Regions from separate parts of the Nitrobacter sp. MLSD-S21 genome, predicted to be linked through region 3. Evidence: predicted binding sites of a transcription regulator. Region 3 holds the regulator's gene; each other region holds the start of a gene.

Region 1 (10,393 bases), on a different contig from region 3:
TAGCACCGTCAGCGGCGTCAGCAGCGGCGGTTATCGCGCCGATGTCGATGCCAATGGGACACAGGGGAATTTGTCCGGCCGCATTGCTGCGATGTATCAGGACATTCCTGTCCAGGACCGAAATCACATTTTCGCAAGGCGCTGGGGTGTCGCGCCGTCGCTCAAAGCGGAGTTTACGCCGGATACCCGCGCAATCTTCAGCTATGTTTATCAAGGCGAGGATGGCGTGCCGGATTACGGTCATCCATATCTGCCGCCGCCGGTTTACAGTTCGGTGACCGGCGCGAGGACCAACCCTGGCTATTTCGGCAATGGCACGGCGACACCGCCGATACCGGTTCCCCGCCAAAATTTTTACGGCGTGGCTGGTGGCCCTCTGGCCGACCGTCAGGTCACTAATACCCACATCGCGACAGCCCGGTTCGAACATGATTTCGACGACGGCTTGAAGATTTCGAACTCGACCCGATACGTCAGTGTCGACCGCATGGCGCGGCCGACCCCACCGCGTAGCCTTGGTGATGCGAATAGCACTTTCGTGGTACCTCAGCCAGCAGCTGGGCCTGCGATAGCGCCGCCGCCGCCGGGCTATCCGGTCGAACTGATGACGATCGGGCGTCAACACTTCGAGACGTTGACCGATAACACGCTGTTCATCAATCAGACCGATCTGACCGGCAAGTTTCACACCGGCAGCTTGGAGCATACCTTCACGCTGGGTGCTTTAGCCTCGCAGCAAACCCGCGCTCAGATACGTGCCAATTACTGCTTGCCAACCGATCCGGCGTGCCGGACCAGCGCCTTTGCTCCGGTCGATACGACCTATGGTGGACCGAACAACGGTTTCCTCTTGCCGAACTACACTATCTCGACGGACTACGCGGTTTATGGCTTCGATCAGGTTAAGATCAACGAGTACTTCGAATTGCTCGGATCGATCCGCTACGACGATTTCCGAACGACCTATACCAATCTCGCGGCGGTACCGCCCGCGAGCCAGCAGCTCAGTCGGGCCGACCAGATGGTCGCCTGGCGCGTCGGCGGTGTCTTTCATCCGACCCATAATGCAATGGTCTACGCTGCCTATGGCGTGTCGAATAATCCGGCGGCGGAGTTCGACGTGCTGAGCGACGCCGGCAACAACGCGGCGAACTCCAGGCTAGCTCCCGAGCGCAACACGACGATGGAAGTCGGCACCAAGGTCGATCTTCTACACGGCAAGTTGACGTTGAGCGGTGCGGTGTTCCGTATCGAGAAAACCAACATGCGCATTCCGATCGATCCGGCCACGAATGCGGCGCTGGTGCTCGGCGGTGTGGCGCGCGTGGATGGTGTGGAAGTGGGCGCCGCGGGCAAGCTCACCGATAAGTGGGGCGTGTTCGCGGGCTACAGCTATCTCGACTCCAAGATCCTCAATACGACCGATCTTGCGCAGTTGGGCAACCAGCTTCCCCAGACGCCACCGCATAACTTTACGCTGTGGACCACTTACGAACTGACGCCACTGTGGACTGTCGGTGGCGGTGCCGTTTATGCGGCGCAAACCTTCGCCAATGTCCAGAACACAAACTACGTGCCCAACTACTGGAAGCTCGATCTGATGACGAGCTATAAGCTCACGAAGGACTCGATGCTGCAGCTCAACATCTACAACCTGACGGATGAGCTGTACTACGCCCAGTATTACCAGGGTCACGCCGTTCCGGCCGCCGGGCGGACCGCGATGTTGACTTACCGCTATAGCTTCGTGCCGCCGCCGCCGGTCGCACCGGATTATCCGGTGAAGGCCGAGCGTTACGTGAGCAAATAACTTTTACGGTAGGTCGAGGATAACGATATCGGAGCCGGCGTCGTAAGGCGCCGGCTCTTTATCTCAAGGAGCGCCCCGGTGCTAGTGCGAGTTCCGAATGTCTTGACGCCGGAGCAGGTGCAACATTGCCGAGATGTGATGGCGCGTGCCGAATGGGTGGACGGGCGGATTACGGCCGGGCATCAATCGGCGCAGGTTAAGCGCAATCTGCAATTGCCGGAGGGAACGCCGGAAGCCCGCGAGCTCGGTGACATTGTACTGGCGGCCCTCAACCGCAATCCGCTGTTTGTGTCCGCGGTGCTTCCGAAGACGATCTTTCCGCCGCTGTTCAACCGCTACGATGCTGACGGCGAGATGAATTTCGGCTCGCACGTCGACAACGCCATCCGTATGGTTCCTGGCACAGGAATGCGTGTGCGGACTGACGTCTCGTCGACGCTGTTTCTTTCGTCTCCGGAGGAATACGACGGAGGCGAGCTGGTCATCGAGGACACCTACGGTACCCATTCCGTGAAGCTGCCGGCCGGCGACATGATCGTGTATCCTGGCACCAGCGTCCACCATGTCACCAAGGTGACCCGGGGCTCACGTGTCGCGTCGTTCTTCTGGACCGAAAGCATGATCAGCGAGGCGTCGCGACGCGCCATGATGTTCGATCTGGATATGTCGATCATTCGTCTCAACGCTGACCACCCCGAGCATCCGACCGTGGTGTCGTTGACCTCACTTTATCACAACCTGCTGCGACAATGGGCGCAGACCTGAATCCAACGTGCATGGCCCGAGCGCGGCGAGACAAAGATTGCTGAAACGGCCGTGAACGCTGAAGCTGATGCATCACGCAACAATAGCGATCAGTCGGTATTGTTCGACTGAGGGTCTGCTGTCCCGTAACGCAACATCCCGCCACGCTCTTCGAGCCAGAGGCGGATCTGGTTTGCGGTGACGGATCCGACGCCCGGCTCGGACAACAACTCGTCCCAGGTGTAGGCGGCGGCAATCACGGCGAGATGGCGGCTGCGCTTGGCGACAGTCCTGCCGCCGATCGAGGCGTGACGGCCATGAAGCAGCGCTTCCACGGCGCGACGCGGCAGGTTGCGGCGCGGGTCTTTCTCGCGTGGCTTCGGGCAAAACGCTCGCACGTCGTGCTCTTCGATATCGAGCTGCACGGCGATGCGCCGATGATCCATGCCGAGTGTGCGCAGGATCGCGACCTCGTCGCGTAGCAATGCGAGGAAGCGGCGCCGGTTGTAATCTCGCTGACGCGGCGACGAATCCTGCTGGACGGAGAGATCATCCTTAACCGGCGTGAGCACGGGCAATCTCCTCGTATTGGTGGATGTTTGATTCAATCGCGCTGCACCTCTAACCTGGTCTTTGATCGAGTATGATCTTGTTCAAAACCGGCTTCCACTCTGCGCTGGCGTAACCCTAAGGGTTGGAACCGTGACGTCGGTCCCTCAGGCTTTGGCAGGCCCCTTCATCACCGTTCGTCACGTAATATTTAGGGTCAAAGGGAAGGCGATGGGCAGTACGCGTATCCGTACCTTGACTGAGTAGATGGGTCTTTGTCTGAGCACGCTCGCGCCAGCATCATTGTGTATCCGACGTCCGGCTGATCAACCACGGTTTTCAGATACCGGTCTCCAGGAGAGGCTCGCGCGATAAGAGCGACAGATGTCGCTCACTGGAACATGACGAAGCCTCAGTTTTTTGCACCTACATTTGTAGAGCTTCCAATAGCAGACGAGATCGCGATACACCTTTGCCTCGCCTTGGAACGGAAAACCGATTATTGTCCGGGGCATGGTAGAATGTCGGAAACCAGGCTTACTGGACGTCAGCGCATAGCGGGGCTATCGCGCTTGCAACTCCTTGGGCTTAACTTACTGTCGGCCACATCCAACTTCTGATGCACAAATGACGATCAAAATATGGTCTCGCATCCATACGTGGACATCGCTCGTCAGCATGTTGTTTTTGCTGATGCTATGCGTGACCGGGTTGCCGCTGATCTTTCATCATGAGATTGATGAGCTATTCGAAGAGGAAATATCCGCGCCCCCGATGGCAGCGAATACCCCTCGGGCATCGTTGGATCGTGTAGTTGAGGCTGCCCAAAAACTATACCCCGGCCAATTCATCCTTTTCATGCAGCCAAGTCAGACTGAACCGGTAGTGAGTGTTGCGACATCGCCCACTGCAGTTCCACTCCCGGGCATGTTCCGTCGCACGACGTTCGATGCGCGGACCGTTGAAGTACTGGGAGATGAGGTGCCGCATCTGGACGTCATGAACATCATATTGCGGATTCACAGAGATATGTTCGTCGGTCTGCCCGGCGAGCTTTTTCTCGGCGTGATAGGTCTTGTTTTCGTGGTCTCTATCGTGTCGGGCATTGTCGTTTACTGGCCGTTCATGAGGCGGCTGGATTTCGGCTCGATTCGCTACACATCGTCTCGTGTGAAGTGGCTGGATGGGCACAATCTTCTGGGTATCGTGACCGTAACCTGGGCACTGGTTGTGGGGCTGACGGGCACAATCAACACACTTGCGAGTCCGTTGTCCGACCTCTGGCGTGCTCAGTACTTGCCAACCCTGCTTGCTTCCTATGTAGGAAAGCCGGTTGCGCGAATTCCGTCCATTCAAGCAGTCGTTGATAACGTACAAGAGAAATTCCCGGACCGGATCATCACGCAGGTCATCATGCCGACCTCTGGCCGTTTCGGAAGCCCGCAACACCTCATCGTGGGGACCAAGGGCAGCACGCCATTCACGGCTCGGATGCGTGAACCCATTCTGGTCGATGCAAACGACGCGTCAAACATGATTGCACCGCAGGTTCCTTGGTATCTCAAGGTATTGCAGGTTTCACGTCCGCTTCATTTTGGAGACTATGGGGAGTTGCCTCTAAAAATCATCTGGGCGCTTTTCGATATTATTACGATCATCATCCTGTTGAGCGGCCTTTACTTATGGGCAATTAAAAAGCGATCCTTTGGGATCGATCGCGCCTCTCGCAGCATACCTCGGATGGTTGATCCGAAGCGTGAGTATTGAATGGCTCAAATCCACATTCCCCGGCAAAAAGTCGTCCACAGAACGGTTTGGGAAGTCTTCCGTGTGCCTGTCCTTATAGCCGCTGTCACCACAGCAGGGCTGACGTTTGCTCTTTTTGGCAATGGTCTTTCGGACGCGATCTCGTGGTTGGCGCTCGCTGTGCCGGTAGCAATCGCAACTTTTTACTGGATTAAGGGCCGGTCTGTCTCCCGAAGAAGTGTCTGTGGTAAATCAGGCCTTCACCGCTTAACCCCAGGCACGTAATACGCGTCGAGCTTTGACTTGAGTCTGGTCTGGGGCTGACAAGGCTGGCTCTTTTTCTTGCTGGGGAGAGTCATCACCCGTCGCAGATGGCGCGAGCTGCGGGACATATCGGCGCTGTGGCTTTCAGTCTCCGCGCAATGAAACTCGCGCATTAAGCTTGATGTTGCGGCCTCGGGTTAAATCTGGAACTGAACGCGACGGCTCGATGCTCGTCCGCGGTGCATATTAACACTACCCCCTAGATGTCGTTGACCAATCCATCGCGTCGATCGAAGTGTGTCGCACGATTGGAGATCGACGATGTTCGAGGTAGCCCTATTTTTTGTTGTAGTTGCGATGGGTGCTGTTGTTGTGAAGCTCTATGAGTGGCGGCAGGACGTGCTCTATGGCCCTTATCTAAGGCCGGATGATCCTTCAGAATTGTAGTGGATCCACGCTGGCGCCTGACCGCTGGCGTTGTCTTCGCCTCTTACGTCGCCATCCACGCCCGCTGCGACCAAATGGGATGCGACCACTTTGCTGAGAAGCAAACTGGTCGAGGCCATGATCCTTGTCATGGCGATCTCGCCAGTAGGTCCTGAAGGCGCTCCAGGTCTGTCGACGACTATTTTAGTTTCCGCATCACCCATTCGGCTCTCGGATAGGAACATGGGCTACACGTAAGTTACTGAGCCTTGGCCATCTTCGGTCGAGATGACGGCCCCTGCGCGTCGGTTGCCGGGAGCCGGTTCGATGGCAATGCCGGGTCCGGCGATCGGAAGGCGGCGTCGGCCGGGTTTCCCTGCGATGGTCGTTGAGCAGCGGTTACCGGAAGCACGATCACTTTCGCTCCGACCTTCACCCGCTCATAAAGGTCCATGACGTCCTCATTGGTCAGCCGGATACAGCCGGACGAAACCCGCTTCCCAATCGTATCGGGCTTGTTGGTGCCGTGAATCCTATATTCGGTCTCGCCTAGATACATCGCCCGAGCGCCGAGTGGATTGCCGGGACCGCCTGCCATAAATCGCGGCAGATAAGGCTGGCGAGACAGCATCTCTGCAGGTGGACGCCAATCCGGCCATTCTGTTTTGCGGGCCACAGCTTGCTCGCCGGACCATGTAAAACCTTTGCGGCCAACACCGATACCGTAGCGCATCGCTTGCCCGTCGTTCAAAACGAGATAAAGAAATGTGTTTCCTGTATCGATGATGACTGTGCCTGGCGTCTGGTGGCTGACGTAGTCAACCACCTGCCGAACAAGTCTACCGGGAGCGTCAGCGGCTTTTGGTGTTTCGACCCGAGGCGCGGGGGCAGGGATTGCAGCTTGAGTTGACGCTACACGAATTGAAGTTGATACGTGAGCTGGGGGCGACGGTACCTGGACTAAGCGCGCGGATGGCCTCCGTACTGGTTCGACCCCCGCAGGGCGAGACAGCAAAATGTACCCCAATGCGGCAGCGGCCACGACGCCGACTGCAACTCTTCCTGCGACCGGAAGTGTTATCGACTCTGTCTTTCCACGTTTGGCCCGCTTACCCATATTTCTTCCCAGATCCATTTTCTCGGAAGAAGTATCTCAGCAAATTATAATAAACTTTGAAGCGATTCCGCTTGGGCCGGAGATCGTCAGGCGTCGTTAATGCTCGTTTGGCAAACCAAAATCAGCCTCTAGTTACGGTAAGCGGGCTAACCCGCTTCACCGCGATCGGCGACCGTGAAGAACACGGTGCGTGGCCGAGGAGGCAGGAGATCCAGGAGACTCAAAGATTGAGATCACTCAGGCTCGGATGATCATCCGGGCGGCGGGCGCCGATAGTCCAATGGAAGAGGCGTGCGTTCTCTGTGATCGAGAGGTCGTTGATGCTGGCATGGCGAACAGCCATGAGGCCAGCTTCGTTGAACTGCCAGTTTTCGTTACCATAAGAGCGAAACCAATTGCCGCCCGCGTCTTGCCATTCGTACGCAAAGCGCACGGCGATGCGTGAATCGCTGAATGCCCACAATTCCTTGATGAGGCGATATTCTCGTTCCTTCTCCCATTTGCGGGTCAGGAACTCGACGATCGCGTCGCGGCCGGAGAAAATCTCATTCCGGTTCCGCCAGCGGCTGTCCGAAGTATATGCGAGGCTGACCTTTTCTGGATTGCGGGAATTCCAGCCGTCCTCGGCTCCTCGCACCTTGAGGACCGCGGTTTCGTGCGTGAACGGCGGGACTGGCGGACGAACTTCGGACATTTGTAATTCTCCTGTTGATGTTAGCGATGGCACGCAGGCCCGACTTTCAGTCGGGGCATCGTGGCCGGTGTGCTCAGAAATTCCAGAAGCGTTGTCAGAATTGTCGTGAGCAGTTCGTCCCTGGAGTTGGAACAATAAAAGGGACAAATCAAATGGCCAAGCTGATCTTTCAGATCGTCCCTATCGAACCATGGACCTGAACCATCTTCGCCTGCCATCGATGGCGTGAACTAACTGTCATACAGCGGCGGTAATTTCGAACCCTTCTATTGGGGGTCCGAGATGAGCAAAACCATCGAGATTATTCGCGGCGACGGCGGTGATGAGCCGCCATGCCTTGAGACTGGAAACCCGCGTTTTGGAGATCTTGTCGCGCGGCGTTTGAAGCGCCGGGACGTGCTCGCTGGCGCGCTGGCTACAGCGGTCGCCGCGTTGTTCGTTCGCCCTGGTGATGGACGAGCCGCCAAGGACCGCCTCGATTTCAAACCAGTCCCGGTCAGCCGTGCCGATAGGGTGGCCGTTCCCGAAGGATACCGCGTGCAGTTCATCCTGCCATGGGGCGAGCCAATCCTGGGCCGCATGCCAGCCTTCACGATCGACAACAGCGGCGAGGATCAGGCGATGCAGGTCGGTAGTCACCATGACGGGATGCACTTCTTCGCAATCGATGGCCATACCGATGACGGGCTGCTTGTTATCAACCACGAATACGTCGAACCGCGGTTAATGCACATCTCCGCCTCCGGTCTCAAGCTCTGCGCCGAAGATGCTTATCTCATCGATGGCGGCCGACCGGCTGACGACGCGCTCAAGGAAATGAATGCGCATGGCGTCAGTGTCGTTCGAATCCGCCGCGAGGCCGGTGGCCGATGGGTGGCCGTCGCCGACCCTCGCAATCGGCGAGTCACCGCGCTGACGCCGATGGAGCTGGCTGGACCCGTGCGCGGGAGCGACTTCGTCAAAACGAAATACAGCCCAGACGGCACCTGCGTACGCGGTACGCTGGGCAATTGTGCGTCGAGCGCGACACCATGGAACACCTATCTTGCCGCAGAGGAGAACTGGGCGCTGTATTTTCGAAACGACGACAGCAAGGAAGGCAAGCCGGATCAGCCGCGGGAGCACAGCCAGTATCGGGTGCCGCGCGGCAAGACGCGCTATCATTGGGAACTGGCCGACAACGGCGACGATGCTTTCGTTCGCTTCGATGCCTCGCGTAAAACGCAAAGTCCGGCCGAGGACTATCGCAACGAGCCAAACGCCTTCGGCTGGATGGTGGAGATCGATCCGTCGCGACCCGGTGCGGTACCGGTCAAGCGCACCGCGCTGGGGCGCTTCGCACATGAGGGTGTTGTCTTCGCGCCGGCGACCGAAGGCAAGCCGCTGGTCTGCTATTCTGGCGACGATGCCATGTTCCAGTTCATTTACAAATTCGTCAGCGCGCAGCCCTATGACAACGCCAGCGCCGGTGGCCATCTGCTCGATGACGGAACGCTATATGTCGCGCGGTTCAATGATGACGGGAGCGGCGACTGGCTGGCGCTTGCGGCTGGTCAGAACGGCCTGACGTCTGAAAACGGATTCGGCAGTCAGGCCGAGGTGCTGGTCAACACCCGCGCCGCGGCGAAACATGTCGGCGCCACCCGTATGGACCGGCCGGAATCGGGTGCGATTGAGCCAACGACCGGCGCGGTCTACTTCAGTCTCACGAGCAATGTTAAGCGCAAGCCGGATGAGGTCGACAAGGCAAATCCACGCGCTGAGAATTATTTCGGGCATATCGTGCGTTGGACCGAAGAAGGCGCTGACCACGCAGCGACAAGCTTCCGCTGGGATCTGTTTGTCATCGGTGGCGACCAGGCTTCTGGCCGCGACCTGACCGGGCGTCCGCTGGACGATAACAACCTGTTCGCTTGTCCTGATGGGCTGTGGTTCGACGCCAACGGCCGATTGTGGATCCAGACCGACATCGGCGACTGCGCACTGAACAAGGGCCGCTTTGAGCCGTTCGGAAACAACGCAATGCTATGCGCAGATCCAATGACAGGAGAGATTCGTCGATTTCTGACAGGACCGCTGGGGCAGGAGATCACTGGCGTGACGACGACGCCGGACGGCCGCACCATGTTCGTCAACGTCCAGCACCCAGGTGCGCATACGAGCGCCGATGAGTTTGCGCAAGGACGTCTTGGTAGCCACTGGCCAGCCGGCGGTTCAGCGGTGCCGCGGTCGGCGACGCTTGTGATTACCCGCGAGGATGGTGGTATCGTCTGAGCTTGATCGGTCTGCTCATACCACTGCGTGGCGATGCCCGAATGATGACGAGATGGGGAAGATCCATCACGAGGACGCCTTTTCCACCCTGGATTATCGATAGAGGTTAATCCGGCCTCTGCAGATTTGGCATGGAGTTCGGTTCCAGTTCCTTCAGAGTTTGCTCAACTAAACGGTTAATGTGCGGGACGTCAGTGTGATCGCTGATCACACCCAAGCCGTTATCGCCGTTGCCGTAAGCCAGAGTGATGATACCGACACGCCGTTTTTCGACATTCAGTGTGAGCGTGTCCATATCGGTGCTGAACATCGCCTTGGTGATTTCGGCGAAGTTCCGTGATCGGTCGACAACCCTTTGCGTCCCCGTGACCGAAATTAGAAAGCCACCGTTGATCGCATTCTCAACGAGCGCTTTTGCAATCCGCTCGTGGCATAATTTCTTTTGCATGGGAGCTTCCCGCGGCATCGATAGCGATCGTAGTAACCAGCCAAGTCAAGGAGATGACGTTTCTGCATCGTCGGGAAATCCGCTCGCGGCCTTGTAATCAGCGAAGCATAGGCTCGCTTTCGTCGGCCAGAGCACCAGCTTCGGGGATGGCCAAGTAGTCAGCACCGCGGCTCTAGACGGCGTCATGACGCGGTTGTCTTCGAGGTTTACCAACCTGGCGAACCTTATCACCCGCAGACGCACGCGCGGCCGAACAAATCTGGCGCTTAAGAGTTGTATCCGATTGATCAGGGACTTGCCGATGACTCGTTACTATTTCGA
Region 2 (10,393 bases), on a different contig from region 3:
CCGTTCGATGTGCGCGACATCATCGCCCGCATCGTTGACGGTTCGGAGTTTGATGAATTTAAGAAGCTGTACGGCCAGACGCTGGTGTGCGGCTTCGCCCATATCTGGGGATATCCGGTCGGCATCGTCGCCAACAACGGCATCCTGTTCAGCGAAAGCTCGCTGAAGGGAACACATTTCATCGAGCTGTGCTGCCAGCGCGGCATTCCGCTGGTATTCCTGCAAAACATTACGGGCTTCATGGTCGGTAAGAAATACGAAGCGGGCGGCATCGCGCGCGACGGGGCCAAGCTTGTCACGGCGGTTGCGACCGCGGGCGTGCCGAAGTTCACGGTGGTGATCGGCGGCTCCTACGGCGCCGGCAATTACGGCATGTGCGGCCGCGCTTTCTCGCCCCGATTTTTGTGGATGTGGCCGAACGCGCGCATCTCGGTGATGGGCGGCGAACAGGCTGCGATGGTTCTCAGTACGCTGCGCCGGGAGAATATCGAAGCCAAAGGCGGCACCTGGTCTGCGGAGGAGGAGCGCGAATTCCAGGCACCGATCCGCGCGCAATACGAGAACCAGGGCAATCCTTATTACGCCACCGCGCGGCTATGGGACGACGGGGTGATCGATCCTGCCGACACGCGCCTCGTGCTGGGACTTGGATTGTCGGCGGCCGCGAACGCGCCGATCGAACCAACGACGTTTGGGCTGTTCAGGATGTGATCATGGCGAAGCGTCCGCATTATCGCCGTTTCAGCACGCTCCTGATCGCCAATCGCGGTGAGATTGCGTGCCGCGTAATCCGTTCCGCCCGAGCCATGGGTCTGCGCACCGTTGCCGTCTATTCGGAGGCGGATCGCGACGCGATGCATGTTGGCATGGCCGACGATGCCGTGTTGCTTGGACCCGCACCCGCCCGCGACAGCTATCTCGACATCGAGAAAGTGATCGACGCGGCCCGCAAGTCCGGCGCGGAAGGCGTCCATCCGGGCTACGGGTTTTTGTCGGAGAATGCCGGTTTCGCGCAAGCCTGCGCCGATGCCGGCCTCGTGTTCGTCGGACCGACAGCGGCGATGATGACCGCAATGGGGACGAAGTCGGACGCCAAGGCGCTGATGCAAAAGGCAGGCGTGCCGCTGGTGCCAGGCTATCACGGCGACGCGCAGGACGAAGCCACGCTGCAGGGCGCTGCGGACCGGATCGGCTATCCGGTTCTGGTGAAGGCGTCCGCTGGCGGCGGTGGCCGCGGTATGCGGATCGTGCGTTCGGCTGCGGAACTGACCCCGGCTATCGTCAGCGCCAGGCGGGAGGCCAAGGCGGCATTCGGTGACGACCGGATGCTAATCGAGAAATACGTTGAGAGCCCTCGGCATATCGAGGTGCAGGTGATCGGCGACAGCCATGGCAATCTGGTGTCTTTGTTCGAGCGTGAATGCACCTTACAGCGCAGGCACCAGAAGGTGATCGAGGAAGCGCCGTCGCCGACACTCGACGCCGCGCAGCGCGACAAGGTATGCGAAGCCGCGCGCAAGGCCGCCTCCGCGGTGAGTTATGTCGGCGCGGGCACCGTCGAGTTCGTATCTGACGGCAAGGACGTGTTCTTCATCGAAATGAACACCCGCCTACAAGTTGAGCATCCCGTGACCGAACTCATCACCGGAATCGACCTCGTGGAATGGCAACTTCGGGTCGCGTTCGGCGAAAAACTGCCGCTGACGCAGGACCAGATCAGACTGAATGGCCACGCCATCGAAGCGCGAGTCTACGCCGAGAACCCAAATAAGAGCTTCATGCCATCTGTCGGCCGCATCAAGACGTGGCATACGCCCCCGGAGGTGGATGGCCTGCGCATCGATGCCGGCTACCGTGAAGGCGATGCGGTTTCGCCGAATTACGATGCCATGCTCGCCAAAATAGTCGCATGGGCACCAACCCGCGAAGCCGCGATCTGCCGGCTCAACCGCGGCATCGAAGAAACCGATGTCCGCGGCGTCGTCACCAACATTCCGTTTCTATCCGCGCTGGTCACGCATGCGGACGTACGCGCCAACGCGGTCGACACGGGGGTTATCGAGCGTCATCTTCAAGACCTGACCCAGCCTTCAGCGGCACCGGGCGAGACCGAACTCGCGGCATCCGTCGCCGCTGTCCTACTGGCGGAAAGCAAGATGTCTCCAACGGACCAGGCATCGCCCTGGCGAACGGCGGGCTGGATGGTGGTCGGCCGACGTCGGCGGCGGTTCGTATTCCGTCAGGGTCAGGCCGAGCACGCGGTCACGTTCGTCTATGGCAATGGCCCGTACGAAATCCGGCTAGGAAAAAAGAATCTTGCATTCGCGTTTGCTGCGGACGACCGAGAAGGCATGATCCTCACGCTCGATGGAATACGAAGCCATGTTGTCTTCGTCGTCGACGGACGCGAACTCTACTTGCGGACACGCAATGGGCGGTTCGAGTTGCACTGGGTCGATCCCTTTGGCGAAGACGATGAGGAGCAGACCGGCGAAGATCGCATCGTCGCACCGCTTCCGGGCACAGTGGTCGCGTTGCTCGCGGAAGAGGGGGCGCTGTTGGAGAAGGGTGCACCCATCCTCACCCTCGAAGTCATGAAGATGGAGCAGACCTTGCGCGCGCCCTACGCCGGTAAGTTGAAGGAGCTTAAATGCAAGGTCGGCGATATCGTGCAGGAAGGCGCCGAACTCGCCGACATTGAGCCCGCGGCTTAGTCTGTCTCACGACCCGGAATTTCCATCCCCGTGACTTTTCCGTCAGGGTCTATTCTCAGGTAGAGACCAGACACGTCATCAGGCCGATTCGTCTCCGGCAGTTTGCCGCCGGCCGGTATACGGCAATGGTCCGGGACCAACGTCCGCTAAATTGCTGGCTACTTCTTCCGTCCCTTTCTGGCGGCATAGCGGGCATCGCGCGCCGCCTTGCGCTCGGCCTCAAGCGCCGCGGCGGCGGCGGCGGCTTCTTCTTTCTCCCGGGCGAGTTGCGCGGCGGCGACCGCAGCGGCCTCTGCCTCACGGGCTTTTTGCGCGGCCTTCTCGACTTCGCGGGCTTGCCGCGCCTTCTCGCGTGCAGCCGCCTGGGCCTCGCGCTCGGCCTGTCTTTGCTTTACGGCGGGATCGTCGGGACCGGGCTTGGCGCGAAACTTGTCGAGAATATTTTTCCGGGCCTCCAGCGCCGCCTTTTGGCGGTCCGCGAAGCCGGGTTCCTTGAATCCACTCATCTATCGAAAGCCTGTTCGTTCATCGCAATAGCAGGGTGTGCGGGGGTTTATAGCAGCTTCGCCATCGCATGCGTTGTGAAAAACGCCTGCGCGCTTTGTTATCCATTATTGTCGCTCATTTTCACGAAAATCGCGCGATTTTCAGTGCGCGCAATCCCCGACGCGGGTTGTTTTGCCGCATTACCAGCCCTCCGGCGGCCTGCCGAGCGCGCTTGCCGTGAATGATGCACGCCGATATAAGCGCCGCAATTCCCACGACCGCTGAATCAAGGACGATATCATGGCGATTGAACGCACCTTTTCGATTCTCAAGCCGGACGCGACCGCGCGAAACCTGACCGGCGCGATCAACGCCCTGATAGAAAAGGCTGGACTGCGAGTTGTGGCCCAAAAGCGCATCCGCATGACCCGTGAGCAGGCCGAGACGTTTTACGCCGTGCACAAGACGCGTCCCTTCTTCGGAGAACTCGTCGACTTCATGATTTCCGGGCCAGTGGTCGTGCAAGTGCTCGAGGGCGACAATGCGGTCCTCAGGCATCGCGAGATCATGGGTGCAACCGACCCGTCCAAGGCGGCCGATGGCACCATCCGCAAGCTCCATGCGAAATCGGTCGGTGAAAACTCCGTTCATGGATCGGACGCCGCCGAGACAGCCGCGATCGAGATTGCCCAGTTCTTCTCCGGCAACGAGATAGTCGGCTAGGCCAGATCTGGCGGCGCTCGATCGAAGGGAAGCTGACGTTGGATTCGCTTCTGCACGTCTTCGATCTAACGACGATCGCATCGGCCTTCGAGCAGTTTCGAAACGATGTAGATGATCCGGCATTCTGGCTCGCCGTCGGCAAGATCATTTGGATCGATGTTGTCCTGTCCGGCGACAACGCGCTGGTGATCGCGCTTGCCTGTCGCGGGCTGCCTCCCCAACTGCGTTTTTGGGGAGTGGTGCTTGGCGCCGGCGCTGCGGTCGGCCTTCGCATCATCTTCGCCGGGATCATCACGACCTTGATGGGGTTGCCCTACCTCAAGTTGGCAGGAGGGCTCGCGCTGCTGGTGATTGCCGCCAAATTGCTGGTGCCGGAGAAAGAGAGCGAAGAGGGAATCCCGGCGACCAGCCATCTCTGGGCTGCCGTTCGGGTGGTGGTGGTCGCCGACTTCGTCATGAGTCTCGACAATGTGATTGCGATCGCGGCGGCGGCGAATGGCAGCGTGCCGCTGCTGATCATCGGGCTGGCAGTCAGCGTGCCTCTGATCGTGACGGGCGCCGCGCTGATCATGATGCTTCTGACGCATTTGCCCTTTCTGGTCTGGGCCGGATCGGCGTTGCTGGGCTGGATCGCGGGCGAGGTCATCGCAACCGATCCGGCGGTTGCGCCACAGCTGCATCAATTCTTCGACACGGGCGCGGGTACCTTTCTGGATACAGTCTTGGGGTGGTTCGGCATCGCACCGCAATTTGCCTCCGGCGGACCCGGAGGCGAGGTATTGTGTGGCGTACTAGGAGTTATGATCGTACTGATCGCCGGGGCGATCTGGCGCAATCGCACGTGGGCCGCCGATAAGCGCTTCTAAAGCGTGGATAGATTTGGTGGCGACACGTGGGCCGGTCTCCGGCGTAGTTGGGCGCGATCCCGCGGTCGGCTCGGCAATGTGCTCCCCGGTCGCGAGAGGCGTGTTGGACTCGTTTGATCCGACAGAACTTGGTCAGATCACCAACGGCGAGATCAGGCTATCGTCCAGACTGGCCTTTGCCGACGTATTACAGATGTCGCCATCCAGTCGCGTGCCACCACCCGCGACCAGCCGCAGCGCATCCGGGTAGATACGATGCTCGATCTCCAGCACGCGTGCGGCCAGTATCTCAGCTGTATCGTCGTCGCGGACGGTCACCGCGCCCTGCATGATGATGGGGCCGGCATCTGTTTCCGCAACAACGAAATGAACCGTGGCGCCAGAGATCTTCACGCCTGCGCGCAGGGCCTGACCGTGGGGGTCGAGTCCTCGGAATGATGGAAGCAGCGAGGGATGGATGTTGAGCATTCGCCCATGCCAACGTTGGACGAACTCAGCAGTGAACAGCCGCATGAAACCGCCGAGGCAGATGAATTCGATGCGCTTGTCGTCCAGAGCGGATTGCAGTTTGGCCTCGAACGCCACGCGATCCTTGCCAAATGGCTTGCTTTCAATGACGAGGGTCTCGATGCCGACTGCTCCAGCTCTGGCGAGGCCCGCCGCGTCGGCCTTATTGGAAATGACGACCGCGATCTCAGCCGGAAAGTTCGCGGCTTTCGCGGCTTCCACCAGCGCCATCATATTCGATCCGCGTCCGGAAATCAGGATGGCGACACGGCGTTTCATGCTCTCATTCCCTGCGGGGGCGTTCTACATCGCGAGATCGAGGTGGCCCTCGTAAATGACACGGCCTTCATCGCCCGCGACGATCACGTCACCGAGCAACGAAACGCGTTCACCGGCCTGCGCCAACACGTCCACGACTTGCTGAACCGCATCACGGCGCACGATCGCGATCATTCCGATACCGCAATTGAAGGTTCGAAGCATTTCGCGTTCGGCTATGCTGCCCTGATGCGCCAGCCATTTGAACACCGGAAGTACCGTCAACCTGGCGAGATCGATCCGCACACCGAGTCCTTCGGGCAGTACGCGAGGAATATTGTCGGTGAAGCCGCCTCCGGTGATGTGGGCAAGCCCTTTCACCGCGCCGGTTTCGCGGATCGCGCGCAGGCAGGATTTGACGTAAAGCCGGGTAGGGGTTAGCAGCGCGCCTCCCAAGGTCGTAACCGGGGCAAAAGGCGCTGGAGCGGCGAGGGCGGTTCCCGAAACTTCGACAATCTTGCGGACCAGCGAATAGCCATTGGAATGCACGCCGGACGACGCAAGTCCGATCACCGCATCTCCGGCAGCGATATCGCGGCCTGGCAACAGGGCGCCGCGTTCCGCCGCGCCGACTGCGAAGCCGGCAAGATCATAGTCACCCTCCTTGTAGAGGCCCGGCATTTCAGCCGTTTCGCCGCCGATCAGAGCGCAACCCGCCTCCCGGCACCCTTCCGCGATCCCGGCCACGATCGCCGCGGCCGTTTCGGGATCAAGCTTGCCGCAGGCAAAATAATCAAGGAAGAACAACGGCTCCGCACCTTGCACGACGAGATCGTTGACGGACATGGCGACGAGATCGATGCCGATGGTGTCGTGAATACCGGTTTCGATTGCGATCTTGACCTTGGTTCCAACCCCGTCGTTGGCCGCGACCAAAATCGGGTCCGTAAATCCCGCGGCCTTGAGATCAAACAGCCCGCCGAACCCACCGATCTCAGCATCCGCGCCGGCGCGAGCGGTCGCGCGAACCATCGGCTTGATGAGGTCAACCAGCCGGTTGCCGGCGTCGATATCGACACCTGCCCCGGCATAGGTAAGGCCATCGTTCTTGTCGGTCATGCAGCAGCGCTCGAAGACATTTTCCGGCTGGTTACGTCGGATTGCGGACTTGCGCAATGGCTCGCACGGGCTGTCCGCATATACTATGTAGACAAGGGCCGATCCCTGCGGCAAAGCCTTGTCTCCCGAAGGTTTTGTGCGGAAACCATCCGGAGCCTGGGAAACGTCGCGTGAGTATTCCAAATATCATTACGCTCGGCCGCATTCTGCTCGTGCCAGTCATTATCTGGGCTATCGCCTCCAATCAGATGGAAATCGCGTTTGCCATCTTTGTGGTTGCCGGCATCAGCGATGCGGTGGACGGGTTTTTAGCCAAGCGCTTCAATATGGCAAGTGAACTGGGCGCGCTTCTGGATCCACTGGCCGACAAGGCGCTGCTGGTCTCGATCTTCGTGACGCTCGGCATCCTGGGGGCCGTTCCCATTTGGCTCGTTATCCTGGTGGTCTCGCGCGACATCATGATCGTCGGGGCCGTGATCGTGTCGTGGCTGTTCAACAAGCCGGTGCCCATGAAGCCGCTGCTGGTTTCGAAGCTCAATACGGGGGCACAGGTCGGGTTCGCGGCGTTGGTGCTGGCGGCGCTGGGATTCGGATTTGATTCCTCGCCCTATGATACCCTTCTGATGGTCGCCATTGCGGTCTTGACCCTGGTTTCCGTCTCTTTCTATCTCGTTGAGTGGGTGCGTCACATGAGCACCATCGATCCGAAATGAGATGGCACGGTGCGCGCAAGTTGGTGCTGGTGGTCCGGTGTAGAGTTTGTAGTGGAGTAGATGCGTGGCAGACCGCTCCCCCTCCCGTCAGCTCGCATTCGCGCTGCCGCACGCTGAAAGCTTTTCGCGGGACGACTTTCTGGAAGGTCACGCGAACGCGGCGGCGCTATCGCTGATTGAGAGCTGGCCGGAGTGGCCGAACAGGATCATGTTGCTGGCCGGGCCCGAAGGTTGCGGCAAAAGCCATCTCGCGACGATCTGGGCGGAGCAGGCGGGCGCGCGCTCCATAAGCGCGCGAAGCCTAACTGCGGCGACAGTACCAGCTGCTTTGGCGACAGGGGCGCTCGTCGTAGAGGACATTAATCCGCAAGCCTTCGACGAGCTTGCAATGTTTCACCTGATAAATCTCGCCCGTGAAGAGGCCGCGTTCGTGCTGATCACGGCGCGAGTCACTCCGGCCGCGATGGAGATCAGGTTGCGTGATCTCCGTTCGCGACTCCGCGCGGTGCCGGTCGTGACGTTGATGCCGCCTGACGATCAGCTATTCCGGGCGCTGATCGTGAAGTTCTCCGCGGACCGCCAAATGAACATCGACGAAGCGGTCGTCAATTATATCGCAACCCGGACCGAACGATCATTTGCTGCCGCTCGCCTCGCCGTCGAACAACTCGATACCGAATCGTTACGGCTTGGCAGACCTGTGACTCGCGCGCTCGCCGCCGAACTGCTGCGTAATCAGGACTGAAGCCATACGGCTCCGCATCCCTCCGGCTCACCCTTGACGTCACGACCTTCCGTAACATCAAATGTCATGGAAAGGTCATTGAGCTGGCCCATGGTTTGCAGCTGCGCCGCCGTGCCCGCACGACCAACGAGATACGGAACCGTCATATCAATGGATTCAGCTCAAACTATTGCTACCGAAGAAAAAAGGCGGGAGCCGCAACTGGACTCCGCAATCCGCACCAGCCCGGAACGGTTCATCAATCGGGAGCTGTCCTGGCTGCATTTCAATCGTCGCGTACTTGAAGAATCCGTCAATCCCGGCCACCCCGCGCTCGAACGCGTCCGCTTTCTGTCGATTTCCGCCAATAACCTTGACGAGTTCTTCATGGTTCGCGTTGCCGGTATCAAGGCGCAGGTCCGGGAAGGGATTACCGAGCGCAGCCCGGACGGGCTGCCGCCGTCGGAGCAACTTGTTCTCATCAACGAGACGGTCTCAAGGCTCGCGAGCGATCAACAGGCGATCTGGCGAGATCTCCGTAATGTGCTGACCGAAGTCGGGATCGTCCTGATCGATGGCAAGGACGTCACCAAAGCCGAGCGAAGCTGGATTGCGGATCACTTCCTGCACAATATTTTCCCCTTGCTGACGCCGCTCGCTATCGATCCGGCCCACCCCTTTCCATTCATTCCAAGTCTCGGCTTCACCATCGCGCTACAGCTCGCGCGCACCTCTGACGGTAAGCCGATGAATGCGTTGATCCGTATGCCGGGCAAGATCGACCGGTTTCTGAGGCTACCGCCGGCCAGCAAGGACGACCCCGTCAGATTGATCACGCTTGAAGGCGCCACCAGCCTGTTCATCAACCGACTGTTTCCAGGTTACACCGTCAAGGGACAGGGCGCGTTTCGCATCATCCGGGATTCCGAACTGGAGATCGAGGAGGAGGCGGAGGATCTGGTTCGCCTGTTCGAGACCGCATTGAAACGCCGCCGCCGCGGCTCCGTCATCCGGCTCGAGATCGAAGCCGCAATGCCGGCTGAGCTACGGGCATTCGTTCAGCGAGCGTTATCGGCGGCCGACGACGAAGTATTGTTGGTGGATGGCGTCCTGGCCATGAACGAGCTGTCGCAACTCACACGGCTCGATCGGTCAGACCTTGAATTCGTGCCGTACGTCCCGCGCCACCCGGAACGGGTGCGCGATCACGGCGGCGACGTGTTCGCTGCAATCCGGCAGAAAGACCTGATTGTTCATCATCCTTATGAATCGTTTGACGTCGTCGTGCAGTTCTTGCAGCAGGCTGCGCGCGACCCTGACGTGGTCGCGATCAAGCAGACGCTCTACCGCACCTCCAACAACTCGCCGATCGTGCGGGCGCTGGTGGAGGCCGCGGAGGCTGGTAAGTCGGTTACGGCGCTCATTGAACTCAAAGCGCGTTTTGACGAAGAGGCCAACATCCGATGGGCGCGCGATCTCGAGCGCGCCGGCGCCCAAGTGGTTTACGGCTTCCTTGAGCTGAAGACGCACGCCAAGCTGTCGCTGGTTGTACGCCGGGAAGGCGGTAGTCTCGCGACTTACGTCCACACCGGCACTGGAAACTATCACCCCGTGACCGCGCGCATTTACACCGACCTGTCTTATTTTACATCGGATCCGATTATCGGCCGTGATGCGGCGCGCGTATTCAATTACATCACGGGCTACGCCGAGCCGAGCGATATCGAAAAAATGGCCGTATCGCCTCTGACATTGCGAAACCGGATTCTCGATCATATTCGAGGCGAAACCACGTTTGCCCGTAACGGCAAACCGGCCGCGATCTGGATGAAGATGAACGCGCTGGTCGATCCCGATATCATCGACGCCCTGTATGAAGCATCCCTGGCCGGCGTTTCTGTCGAGTTGATCGTGCGCGGCATATGCTGCCTTCGACCCGGAGTTCCCGGATTGTCGGAAAACATTCGCGTCAAATCAATCATCGGCAGGTTTCTTGAACACGGACGAATTTACTGTTTTGGAATGGGGCAACCGATGCCCGGCCCAAAGGCTGCTGTGTATATCTCGTCTGCGGACATGATGCCGCGCAACCTCGACCGCCGCGTCGAAGTACTATGCCCCTTACAAAATGCGACGGTGCATCAGCAGGTTCTCGAGCAGATCATGGTCGCGAACCTGAAGGATACTGAACAGAGTTGGCAGTTGTTGCCGGATGGATCATCAACGCGTATGAAGGCCGCGAAGGGCGAGGAGCCCTTCAACCTGCATAACTATTTCATGACG
Region 3 (10,393 bases):
GCGCAGATAGTGCGTCGGATTAGCCGCGAAAGCCGCGCGACTGTCCTCATGACCGAATAGATAAAGCCGCTGACCGAAAATCAGCCAGAGTCGCGCCGTTCCAGCGCAAGTCACACCCCGCGCAATATCCACCGGATCGTAGCCCCCGAAACGTGGACTATAAACATCGGGGTTGGCGATGAAAAAGGCGCGGTTGTCGGGATTGCTGAAGCGCCAGATAGCGCCGCCCTGCGAGACCTCGTAGTCGGCGTCGCCCTGCACCGGCCGTGCGTCGGTAAAAAAAGCCACGGGATCGAACCCGCCGATCGCCAGCCCCGTATACCTGTCGACCACGACCCGTTCGGAGGTGGCGGCCCGAGCCGCCAAATTGATGTCCGAGATAGCGAAGGCGCACCCCAGCGAGGCGATCACGGCTATTCCGAGGCGCAAGCCATATCTTTCCTGCCGCCGTGCCGTCATAGTTGGTGCCGATAACTCGCGAGTCGGGGGACGATCGCCGCATCCTACGAACCTGCATCTCAGCATCGGGTTAAGGACGCAGTGACAAGTTGCTACTTGGGGTGCTTTTCATGACTCTTATTTCGCGCCTTGCAGCGGTCACGCTCGCTGCGGTGATGTTCGGGACTGTGCCGGCCTCTGCCCAGCAATCGGCGCCTTACCGGGCACAGCCGGCACAACGGAGCAGCGGTCCTGGGACCTATTCGTCGGATGAACTCCTCACATCCGGAACCCGGTTCTTCGGCAACGTCTCACGCGGGCTCGCCTCGGTCATCGAACGTGCGGTGAGCCAATGGGGCCTGCCGAACGGCTACATCCTCGGCGAGGAAGGCTCGGGGGCCTTTGTGGCGGGGCTGCGCTACGGCGAGGGCACCCTCTACACCAAGAATGCCGGCGACCTGAAAGTCTATTGGCAGGGGCCATCCGTCGGATTCGACTGGGGCGGCGACGGCGCCCGCACCATGACGCTGGTCTACAACCTGCCCGCCACAAGCGCGATCTATCAGCGTTTCGCAGGCATCGACGGTTCCGCCTATATCGTCGGCGGCTTCGGAATGACGGCGCTGACCGCAAACAACATCGTGCTGGTGCCGATCCGCTCGGGTCTCGGACTACGGCTCGGCGCCAATATCGGCTATTTGAAGTATACGCCCCAAGCGACCTGGAACCCGTTCTGACGTCCAGCGAATATCCGCAGAAGGATGCGGTCTTGCATCAAAGTACGCGCACGTTACTAACTGAAAGCATTTTCTTGCGGCTATTCCGCTTGGTTGGGAAACCGATTGAGGCGTAGCGCTGGCGTTTTACCGGCCGCCCGTGGCATGGTAACCAGATCCCTAGCGCCTATCCGGGTTGTGGAGCGTTGCCCATGGTCGAGCCGATCATGTATCTGGCGATCGGTTTTCTAATTTCGATGCTGTGCGGACTGATGGTCATGCCGCTCGTGCACGACCGCGCAGTCCGCCTCACCATCAAACGCATGGAAGCCGCTACCCCGATGTCGATGGCTGAAATCCAGGCCGACAAAGATCAGTTGCGTGCCGAATTTGCGATGTCGGCGCGGCGGCTGGAAATGAGTGTCGACCAACTCAAGAGGAAGGTCGCCAGCCAGTCCGCTGAGCTCGGCAAAAAGGCCGACGCAATCAACCGCCTGAAGGTGGAGCTCGGCGAGAAGAACGCGAGGATATTCAGTCTAGAGGGACGCGGGAAAACGGCAGGGGAGCGATTGCAGTCAGCCGAACAGGAGCTTGCCACCAAGGCGGAAATGTTGCGGAGCGTCGAGCAGACCCTCGCCGAGCGGCAAAAGGAACTCGGGCGGCTTCGCCAGGACTTGTCGGACCGCTCGTTGACTGCCGAAGGCCGGCAAGCCGAACTGTTCGTCGTACGCGCGCAGATCGAGCGATTGCAGAGCCGCCTCAACGATATCGAAAACGAACTCGCCGCTACGAATACACTACTCGAGCAACAGCGCGGCCAAACAACAGTCGCGGCCAGGGAGCGCGACGAGGCACGCAAACACGTCGAGAATCTAAGCCAGCGCATCGTCAAGATTGACGGCCAGCTCATCGACAAAACCAAGGACGCGGAAAGGCTCGGCGGTCGGGTCAGAGAACTCGAAGCCGACTTCGCTGCGCAGACCACGGCGCTTGCCGAGCGAAATACGAAGAACAGTGAGTTGCGGCGAGTCAAAGCTGCCGCGGAACGCGCCAACAGTGAGTTACGCGACGAGATTGCGTCGCTAAACGGCGGTAAGTCTCCGCTCATCGATGGGCTGCGCAACGAAATACTGGCGACCGAACGGGCGCTGCGCGCTGCCCACGACGAGCGAACCAAATTGCAGCGCGACATCAACGTGCTCCAGCGTCAGGCGGAGTCCGGTACGGTCGAGCAGATGGAAAACGCGCTGTTGCGGGAGCACATTAATGACATCGCCGCCGAAGTCGCGAGGCTGGCCATGACCATCGAAGGGCCGGATTCCCCGATCGAAGCCATCCTGACGGCAACAGCTACGGGTCCCGCCAAAGCCACGAAAACGGTCAATGGCTCGGCGGGTAACGGAGCGATTCCGGTTAGCACGCTGGCCGACCGCATCCGTGCTCTGGAATCTCATGCCCCCCGCGCGGGACGCCGGCCGGGCTAGCTCGCGTTACATCAGGCTTGGCCGCCTCCTTAAATTGGCCGCCTCCTTAAAACACCGGCCGAAACCGCTCCGCTATCCCGCCGCGTGGAGACACCAGGCCAGAATGCCCTTCTGCGCGTGCAGCCGGTTTTCGGCCTCGTCGAACACCACCGACTGCGGTCCGTCAATTACCTCGTCGGTGACCTCGTCGCCGCGATGCGCCGGCAGGCAGTGCATGAACAGCGCGTCCGGCTTTGCGAGCCGCATCAGCTTTGAATTGACCTGGTAAGGCTTGAGCAGATTGTGACGGTGCTCGCCGTCTTTGTCGCCCATCGACACCCAGGTGTCGGTGACGATGCAGTCTGCGCCGCGCACCGCCGCTTCCGGATCCGTGACGAGCCTGATCGGCGCGCCGCTCGATCTGATCCAGTCCTTCAGCAGCTTGTTCGGTGCAAGCTCCGGCGGAGTCGCGATGTTGAGATTAAAGCTGAAGCGCTCCGCCGCGTGCGCCCACGACGCCAGCACGTTGTTGTCGTCGCCGGTCCACGCCACGGTACGGCCCTTGATCGGCCCGCGGTGTTCCTCGAAAGTCATCACGTCGGCCATCACCTGGCAGGGGTGCGATCGCCGCGTCAGTCCGTTGATGACGGGCACGGTTGCGTGGGTCGCCAGTTCCGTCAGCGCGTCGTGGCTGAGGATGCGGATCATGATGATATCGACGAAGCGTGACAGCACCTTCGCGGTATCAGCGATGGTCTCGCCGCGTCCGAGCTGCATTTCGGCCCCGGTCAGCATGATCGCCTCGCCACCGAGCTGGCGCATGCCGACGTCGAACGACACGCGGGTGCGTGTCGAGGGCTTGTCGAAGATCATCGCCAGCGTCTTGCCTTCGAGCGACCTGTCGGCGATCCGGCCCTCCTTGCGTCGCTTCTTCATCGCGACGCTGGCGTCGAGAATCGCGCGCAGTTCCGTCCTCGGCACGTCGAACAGATCGAGAAAATGCCGTGGCGCCTTGCTCATTGCGCGGCTTCCTTCTTGGCGGATGCGCCGGACAGCCTGACGCAGGCCCGCTCCAGCCGCCGCACCGACTCGTCGATCTCGGCGTCGCCGATGATCAGCGGCGGCAGCAAGCGTACAACGTTTTCGCCGGCGCCAACGGTCAAGAGCTTTTCCTCACGTAGCGCGCTGACCAGATCGCCCGATGGGACCACGGCCTTGAGGCCAATCAGAAGCCCCTCGCCTCGCACATCGCTAAGCACATCAGGGTATCGATCGACGACCGAAGCCAGCTTCTGTTTCAAAAGCAGCGACATCTTTCGGGTCCGCTCGAAGAAGCCAGGCTCAAGCATCACGTCGAGCACGGCATTGGCCGCCGCAACCGCTAGCGGATTACCGCCAAAGGTCGAACCGTGCGAGCCAGGCGTCATGCCGGAAGCGGCTTCCGCGGTCGCAAGACAGGCGCCGATCGGAAAACCGCCGCCGAGCGCCTTCGCCAATGACATCACATCCGGCGCAACGCCAATGCGCTTGTAGGCAAAGAGATCGCCGGTGCGCCCCATACCGGTCTGCACCTCGTCAAAAACCAGCAGCAGGCCACGCTCGTCGCAAAGCTGACGCAGCGCTCGGAAGAACGCGTGGGGCGGCTCGCGCACGCCACCTTCGCCTTGCAACGGCTCGATCAGGATTCCGGCGGTCTCAGGACCGATCGCCTTCTTTACGGCTTCGATATCGCCGAGCGGCACTTGGTCAAAGCCGTCCGCCGGCGGCCCGTATCCTTCGAGATATTTTTTCGAGCCGGTGGCAGCCAGCATCGCCAGCGTGCGGCCATGGAAGGCGCCTTCAAAGGTGACCATCCGATAGCGTTCCGGATTGCCCCTGTGGGCATGATAACGGCGCGCGACCTTGATGGCGCACTCCACCGCCTCTGCGCCGGAATTGGCGAAGAAGACGAAATCGGCAAAGCTCTGGTCGCAGAGCCGTGCCGCCAGACGCTCGCCGTCGGGCGATTTGAAAAGGTTCGAGACGTGCCAGAGCTTTGCCGCCTGCGCCTGAAGCGCGGCGACGAGATGCGGGTGACAATGGCCAAGCGCATTCACGGCAACGCCGCTGGTGAAATCGAGATAGCGTCCGCCGTCGGAGCCAAGCAACCAGGCTCCCTCGCCGCTCTCGAATGAAAGATCGGCCCTTGCGAAAACGGGCAATAGATGAGACGCCGCTGCTGTAGTCATGACGATTTGCCGGTTGATGGGAAGCGGAACGGCTCGGCTGCGCTGTGGCGCGACCAACGAACTGTCAGCCCCGGAAACGAAATGTGCCGCCTTTCAAGGCGGCACGCGACGGTTATTCTAGGTGCGCGGCGATTACTGTCAATATTCCACTTGTGCTTCGGTGATGCGGGAAAGTCGCAGAATGAGCCGATTCTCTCATTTTCTTGCAGAACATGTGGACGCCGTAAGGCCCGACTCTTGCGCGTGAGTCACGGCATATTGTAGCCTTAGGCTTGTCGAATACGACATCTCGTGCGGCGTTTTGATCCTCGATCGGTCCCTGTTCTCAGCGTAAGCGCCCGGGCGTTTTCCCGCCCGGCGAGGGTTAAGGGATTCTGCCGACACGAGTTTCTCAGGGGGCGCTTCAGGTGCGCGGCCTTGCGGGGGGCACGCCTTAAACAAGGGAACAATGTGCGATGACGGTGATAACCTGGACCGACGACCGTGTCGAACAACTGAAGAAACTTTGGGAAGCGGGACTTTCCGCAAGTCAGATCGCCGCCGAACTCGGCAACGTGACGCGTAACGCGGTGATCGGCAAGGTGCACCGGTTGGGTCTATCGGGCCGCGCCAAGAGCCCTTCGTCAACGGTGCCGCGGCCGCGCAAGGCCCGTCCGGCCCAGCACATGATGCGGGTGTCCCGCCCTGTCTCCCGGGGAAATACCGCGCTCGCGCAAGCCTTCGAGATTGAACTCGAGCCAGACCCGATCGCCTACGACAATGTCGTGCCTATGAGCCAGCGGCTATCGCTACTCGAACTCAGCGAAGCCACTTGCCATTGGCCGGTTGGCGACCCCTCGAGTCCGGAATTCTTCTTCTGCGGTGGCAAGGCTCTCACCGGCCTGCCTTATTGCGCGCACCACTCGCGCATCGCCTATCAGCCCGCCGCTGACCGTCGCCGCCAAGCGCCGAAGGCGCGGTAATCACAGCGTAACTTCAAATCTCGTCATAGCCGGGCTTGAGCCGGCCATTTCGTTTTGCGTCCAAGCAGATCGTAGATCTGCGGGAAGCCGCGGTTGACGCTTTATAGCGTTTTCGAGTGAAGTCGATGCCGGTTCGCGTGAAGGAAACGCGTCAAAACAGCATCTAGACCTTCGTTTCTGATTCAATCAAAAACAAAATGCTCTAGCGCAGCATCACGACAATTATCGACGCTGTTCAGCTATCCCCGCTTACTCAGTCGCGCTCGCGAACTGCTCGTCCAACGCGTAGCCTGCACCACGCACCGTGCGGATCGGATCCGCCTCACCACCCGGACTGAGCAGTTTGCGCAGTCGTCCGATGTGAACGTCGACGGTACGCTCGTCGATATAGACGTCACGGCCCCAGACGCTGTTGAGCAATTGCTCGCGGCTGAACACCCGGCCGGGATGCTCGAGAAAAAACTCCAACAGCCGATACTCGGTCGGGCCAAGATCGATCGAACGACCGGAACGCGCAACGCGGTGCCTATCGCGGTCGAGCTCTAGGTCGCCAAAAATCAGGATCGATGCCAGCCGCGCCGGACTCGCGCGCCGCAGCAGGCTTTTTACCCTCGCCAGGAGCTCCGGCACCGAGAACGGCTTGACCACGTAGTCGTCGGCGCCGGTCGCAAGCCCCCGCACCCGCTCGCTCTCCTCACCGCGAGCGGTGAGCATGATGATCGGAAGCTGCTTGGTTTCGGGACGCGCCCGCAGCCGGCGGCATAGCTCGATGCCGGACAGGCCCGGCAACATCCAGTCCAGCACCACAAGATCGGGGATGCGCTCTTTCAGCCGCGTATCCGCCTCGTCGCCCCGCGTTACCGTTTCGACCTCATAACCTTCGGCTTCAAGATTGTAACGCAGCAGCGTCGTCAACGCTTCCTCGTCTTCCACTACCAGAATGCGTGCACCCATCGTGTCTCGCCTGATCCCGTTTCAGTTCTGTGGAGTCGCCGATGCGAAACCAGTCATATCCCCCTTGGGACGCTTGTCGAGAATCTGCTGACCCTCGATCATGTAGAACACCGTCTCGGCAATGTTGGTGGCGTGGTCGCCGATTCTCTCGATGTTCTTGGCGCAGAACATGAGATGAATGCAGAACCCGATGTTCCGCGGATCCTCCATCATGTAAGTCAGGAGTTCGCGGAACAAAGAGGTGCAGATAGCATCCACCTCCTCGTCCCCCTTCCAGACTGCCATCGCCGAAGGCAGATCGTGCGCCGCATAAGCGTCGAGCACCGACTTGACCTGGGACCGCACGAGATCGGTCATATGTTCGAGACCGCGGATCAGTTTCAGCGGGCGGAAATCGCTGTCGATCGCAACCACGCGCTTGCCCATGTTCTTGGCGAGATCGCCGATGCGCTCCAGATCGATAGCAACTCGCATGGCGCCGACGATCTCGCGCAGATCCACGGCCATCGGTTGTCGCCGAGCGATAGTCAGCATGGCGCGTTCCTCGATCATACGCTGCAGCTTGTCGATTTCGGCATCGGCGGCCACGACGCGAGCACCCAATGCAACGTCGCGGCGGATCAACGCGTCCAGGGATTCCACGATCTGCCGTTCAGCTAGTCCGCCCATTTCGGACACCAGCCGCGTCAGCTCCTGGAGGTCGTCGTCGAACGCCTTGGCGGTGTGTTCGAAAGCCATATCAAAATTCTCCTCGCGTCTCCGCAGGCAGCCTCAGCCGAAACGGCCGGTGATGTAATCCTGGGTGCGGCGATCTAAGGGCGATGTGAACAGCTTGTTGGTCGGACCGAATTCGATCATCTCGCCGAGATACATGAACGCGGTGTAGTCCGATACGCGCGCCGCCTGCTGCATATTATGGGTAACGATCGCAATGGTGTAGTGCCTTTTCAGCTCATCGATCAGCTCTTCGATTTTGGCCGTTGAGATCGGGTCGAGAGCCGAGCACGGCTCATCGAACAGGATCACCTCGGGCCGCACCGCAACGGTCCGCGCGATGCACAGGCGCTGCTGCTGACCACCGGAAAGGCTGAGTCCGCTCGCATTGAGCTTGTCCTTGACCTCGTTCCACAAGGCGCCGTCCCGCAGTGCCTTTTCCACCCGATCGTCCATTTCCGATTTCGGCAGCCTCTCGTACAAGCGGATGCCAAACGCAATGTTGTCATAGATCGTCATCGGAAACGGCGTCGGCTTCTGGAACACCATGCCGACCCTGGCGCGCAAAAGATTAAGATCGAGCTTGGGGTCCAGGATGTTGGCGTCGTCCAATAACACGCGTCCTTCGACGCGCTGGCCGGGGTACAGGTCGTACATGCGGTTGAAGATGCGAAGCAGGGTCGATTTTCCGCAACCCGAGGGGCCGATGAAAGCCGTCACGCGGTTGCCGGCGATCGACAGGTTGACGTTCTTTAGCGCATGATGCTGGCCGTAATAGAAATTGAGGTTAAGAGCGTCGATCTTCACCGGAATGACCGGATCAATCACCGGCGGTGGAGCAGCCGAGCCTGAGGCGGCGACGGAACCGTGGGTCATTTTGCGATCCTCTCAGAGCCCATCAACCTCGCAATGATGTTCAGCGCCAGTACCGCCAAGGTGATCAACAGCGCGGCGCTCCACGCCAGTTCTTTCCAGTAGACGTAAGGGCTCTGCACGAAGTTGTTGATGGTGACAGGAAGGTTAGCGACCGGGTTGGTCAGGTCCATGCTGAAGAATTGGTTGCTCAAGGCGGTGAACAGCAGCGGCGCGGTCTCGCCGGCAACGCGCGCGGTGGCAAGCAGCACGCCGGTGATCAGGCCGGTTCGCGCGGCGCGATAGGCGATGCGCTTGATGACGAGCGAGCGCGGTAAGCCGAGCGCGGAGGCCGCCTCGCGCAGCGAGTTCGGCACCAGGCTCAGCATGTCCTCGGTGGTGCGCACCACGATCGGAATGACGATCACGGCGAGCGCTAGTGACCCCGCGAGCGCCGAGAATCCTCCCATCGGGACCACCACCGCGCCGTATACGAACAAACCGATGATGATTGAAGGCGCACTGAGAAGGATGTCGTTGATGAAGCGAATGACCGGCGCGAGGCGATCGTGCTTGCCGTATTCCGCGAGGTAGGTGCCCGCAAACATCCCGATCGGCGCACCTACCCCCACACCTATCACCGTCATGATGATGGAGCCGACAAGAGCGTTCAGCAGACCGCCTTCGGACGCGCCGGGCGGCGGCGTGTTCTGGGTGAAAAGCTGCCAGCTCATCCCGGCGAGACCGTTATAGAACAGCGTGAACAGAATGAGCCCGAGCCAGGAGACACCGAATGCGGCGGCAACAAAGCAGAGGGCGCGGACGATAACGTCTCGACGGCGGCGGGACGCATAGATCGGATTCATGGCTTGACCTGAACAGGCATAATCGCTGGACAAACGAATTCGTTTGTCGGGAAAAACCGGGTTCCGTTCTTCCGTGCCATGCCTATTTCCCTGCCTTCTTCTCCAACCGCAACAGCAACAGCCGCGCTGCAGCGAGCACAAAGAACGTCAGAACGAACAACAGCAGACCGAGCAGCATCAGGCTCGACTGATGCAAGCCGTCGCTCTCCGCGAACTCGCTGGCGATCGCTGCGGAAATCGTCGTGCCGGGCGCGAAGATCGATGGCGAGATGCGGAACGAGTTGCCGATAATAAATGTCACCGCCATCGTTTCGCCGAGCGCACGGCCGAGCGCCAGCATGGCGCCGCCGATCACGCCAACGCGCGTATAGGGCAGCACAACGTGCCAGACGACTTCCCAGGTGGTGCAGCCGACGCCATAGGCCGCCTCTTTCAGGACGGGCGGCACGGTTGCGAATACGTCACGCGAAATCGCGGTGATGAAAGGCAGCACCATGATCCCGAGGATCAGCGACGCGTTGAACAGGCTCAGATACGACGGCGGACCGCCGAAGATCGCACCAAGGACCGGCACACCTTCAAATAGGTCTATGAAGAAGGGCTGCACCGTGTTGGCGAGGATCGGACCGAGGATGAAGAAGCCCCACATGCCGTAGATGATCGAAGGAATGCCCGCGAGCAGCTCAATCGCCATGCCGATCGGCCGGCGCGCCCACAGCGGGCACAGCTCGGTAAGGAAAACAGCAATTCCGATTCCGACCGGGACAGCGATCATCATGGCGATGACCGAGGTCAGGACGGTGCCGTACACCGGACTCAGCGCGCCCAGCACCGGCGGCTCGGCGGACGGCGCCCAGCGCTGCGTCGTCAGGAACCCGCTTCCATACTCCACAATCGCAGGCCAGGATCCCACGACCAGCGAAATGATGATTCCGCCAAGCAACATCAGAACGAGCATCGCGCTGATGCGCGTGGTCCAGTAGAACGCGCGATCCCCGAACCTGAATGCGTTCAGAGCGCGGGTTCGATCATAGCGGTCCGCCGACTCCACCGCGCTGCCATGAAGGGCTATTTCCGTCACGCCTATTCCTATGTCCTGTATGTCTCGCAAAGCATCATGCCCGGGATACGGAGACAGCTTTTTTGCACCAGTCAAAAACTAGTGGAGGAGCGCTCTGGCGCTCCTCTACTACCCAAGAT

Evidence for each region. The regulator PhoB, encoded in region 3, activates phosphate uptake and scavenging genes when phosphate is short. The targets are predictions, from matches to a motif close to TGTCATNNANCTGTCAT.
Region 1: the regulator PhoB is predicted to act here: its motif matches at 7,575-7,591, upstream of AC1RT6_RS00150 (PhoX family protein).
Region 2: the regulator PhoB is predicted to act here: its motif matches at 8,194-8,210, upstream of AC1RT6_RS03940 (RNA degradosome polyphosphate kinase).

Annotation. Positions count from the first base shown of each region.
Region 1 is NZ_JBXASZ010000001.1:24,366-34,758, forward strand. Features, by position in the region: gene AC1RT6_RS00115 (TonB-dependent receptor) at 1-1,810, shown strand, start outside; gene AC1RT6_RS00120 (Fe2+-dependent dioxygenase) at 1,889-2,575, shown strand; gene AC1RT6_RS00125 (hypothetical protein) at 2,665-3,126, opposite strand; gene AC1RT6_RS00130 (PepSY-associated TM helix domain-containing protein) at 3,731-4,870, shown strand; gene AC1RT6_RS00135 (hypothetical protein) at 5,435-5,560, shown strand; gene AC1RT6_RS00140 (L,D-transpeptidase) at 5,799-6,656, opposite strand; gene AC1RT6_RS00145 (nuclear transport factor 2 family protein) at 6,877-7,350, opposite strand; gene AC1RT6_RS00150 (PhoX family protein) at 7,633-9,624, shown strand; gene AC1RT6_RS00155 (hypothetical protein) at 9,731-10,090, opposite strand; gene AC1RT6_RS00160 (DUF6894 family protein) at 10,374-10,393, shown strand, end outside.
Region 2 is NZ_JBXASZ010000001.1:773,429-783,821, forward strand. Features, by position in the region: gene AC1RT6_RS03895 (carboxyl transferase domain-containing protein) at 1-711, shown strand, start outside; gene AC1RT6_RS03900 (acetyl/propionyl/methylcrotonyl-CoA carboxylase subunit alpha) at 714-2,714, shown strand; gene AC1RT6_RS03905 (DUF6481 family protein) at 2,873-3,220, opposite strand; gene ndk (nucleoside-diphosphate kinase) at 3,501-3,923, shown strand; gene AC1RT6_RS03915 (YjbE family putative metal transport protein) at 3,962-4,789, shown strand; gene purN (phosphoribosylglycinamide formyltransferase) at 4,922-5,575, opposite strand; gene purM (phosphoribosylformylglycinamidine cyclo-ligase) at 5,600-6,673, opposite strand; gene AC1RT6_RS03930 (CDP-alcohol phosphatidyltransferase family protein) at 6,844-7,386, shown strand; gene AC1RT6_RS03935 (P-loop NTPase family protein) at 7,451-8,131, shown strand; gene AC1RT6_RS03940 (RNA degradosome polyphosphate kinase) at 8,282-10,393, shown strand, end outside.
Region 3 is NZ_JBXASZ010000002.1:342,869-353,261, forward strand. Features, by position in the region: gene AC1RT6_RS07365 (YHS domain-containing (seleno)protein) at 1-459, opposite strand, end outside; gene AC1RT6_RS07370 (DUF1134 domain-containing protein) at 570-1,175, shown strand; gene AC1RT6_RS07375 (coiled-coil domain-containing protein) at 1,367-2,638, shown strand; gene argF (ornithine carbamoyltransferase) at 2,711-3,637, opposite strand; gene AC1RT6_RS07385 (aspartate aminotransferase family protein) at 3,634-4,845, opposite strand; gene AC1RT6_RS07390 (GcrA family cell cycle regulator) at 5,301-5,807, shown strand; gene phoB (phosphate regulon transcriptional regulator PhoB) at 6,057-6,761, opposite strand; gene phoU (phosphate signaling complex protein PhoU) at 6,783-7,499, opposite strand; gene pstB (phosphate ABC transporter ATP-binding protein PstB) at 7,533-8,351, opposite strand; gene pstA (phosphate ABC transporter permease PstA) at 8,348-9,193, opposite strand; gene pstC (phosphate ABC transporter permease subunit PstC) at 9,276-10,265, opposite strand; gene pstS (phosphate ABC transporter substrate-binding protein PstS) at 10,393-10,393, opposite strand, start outside.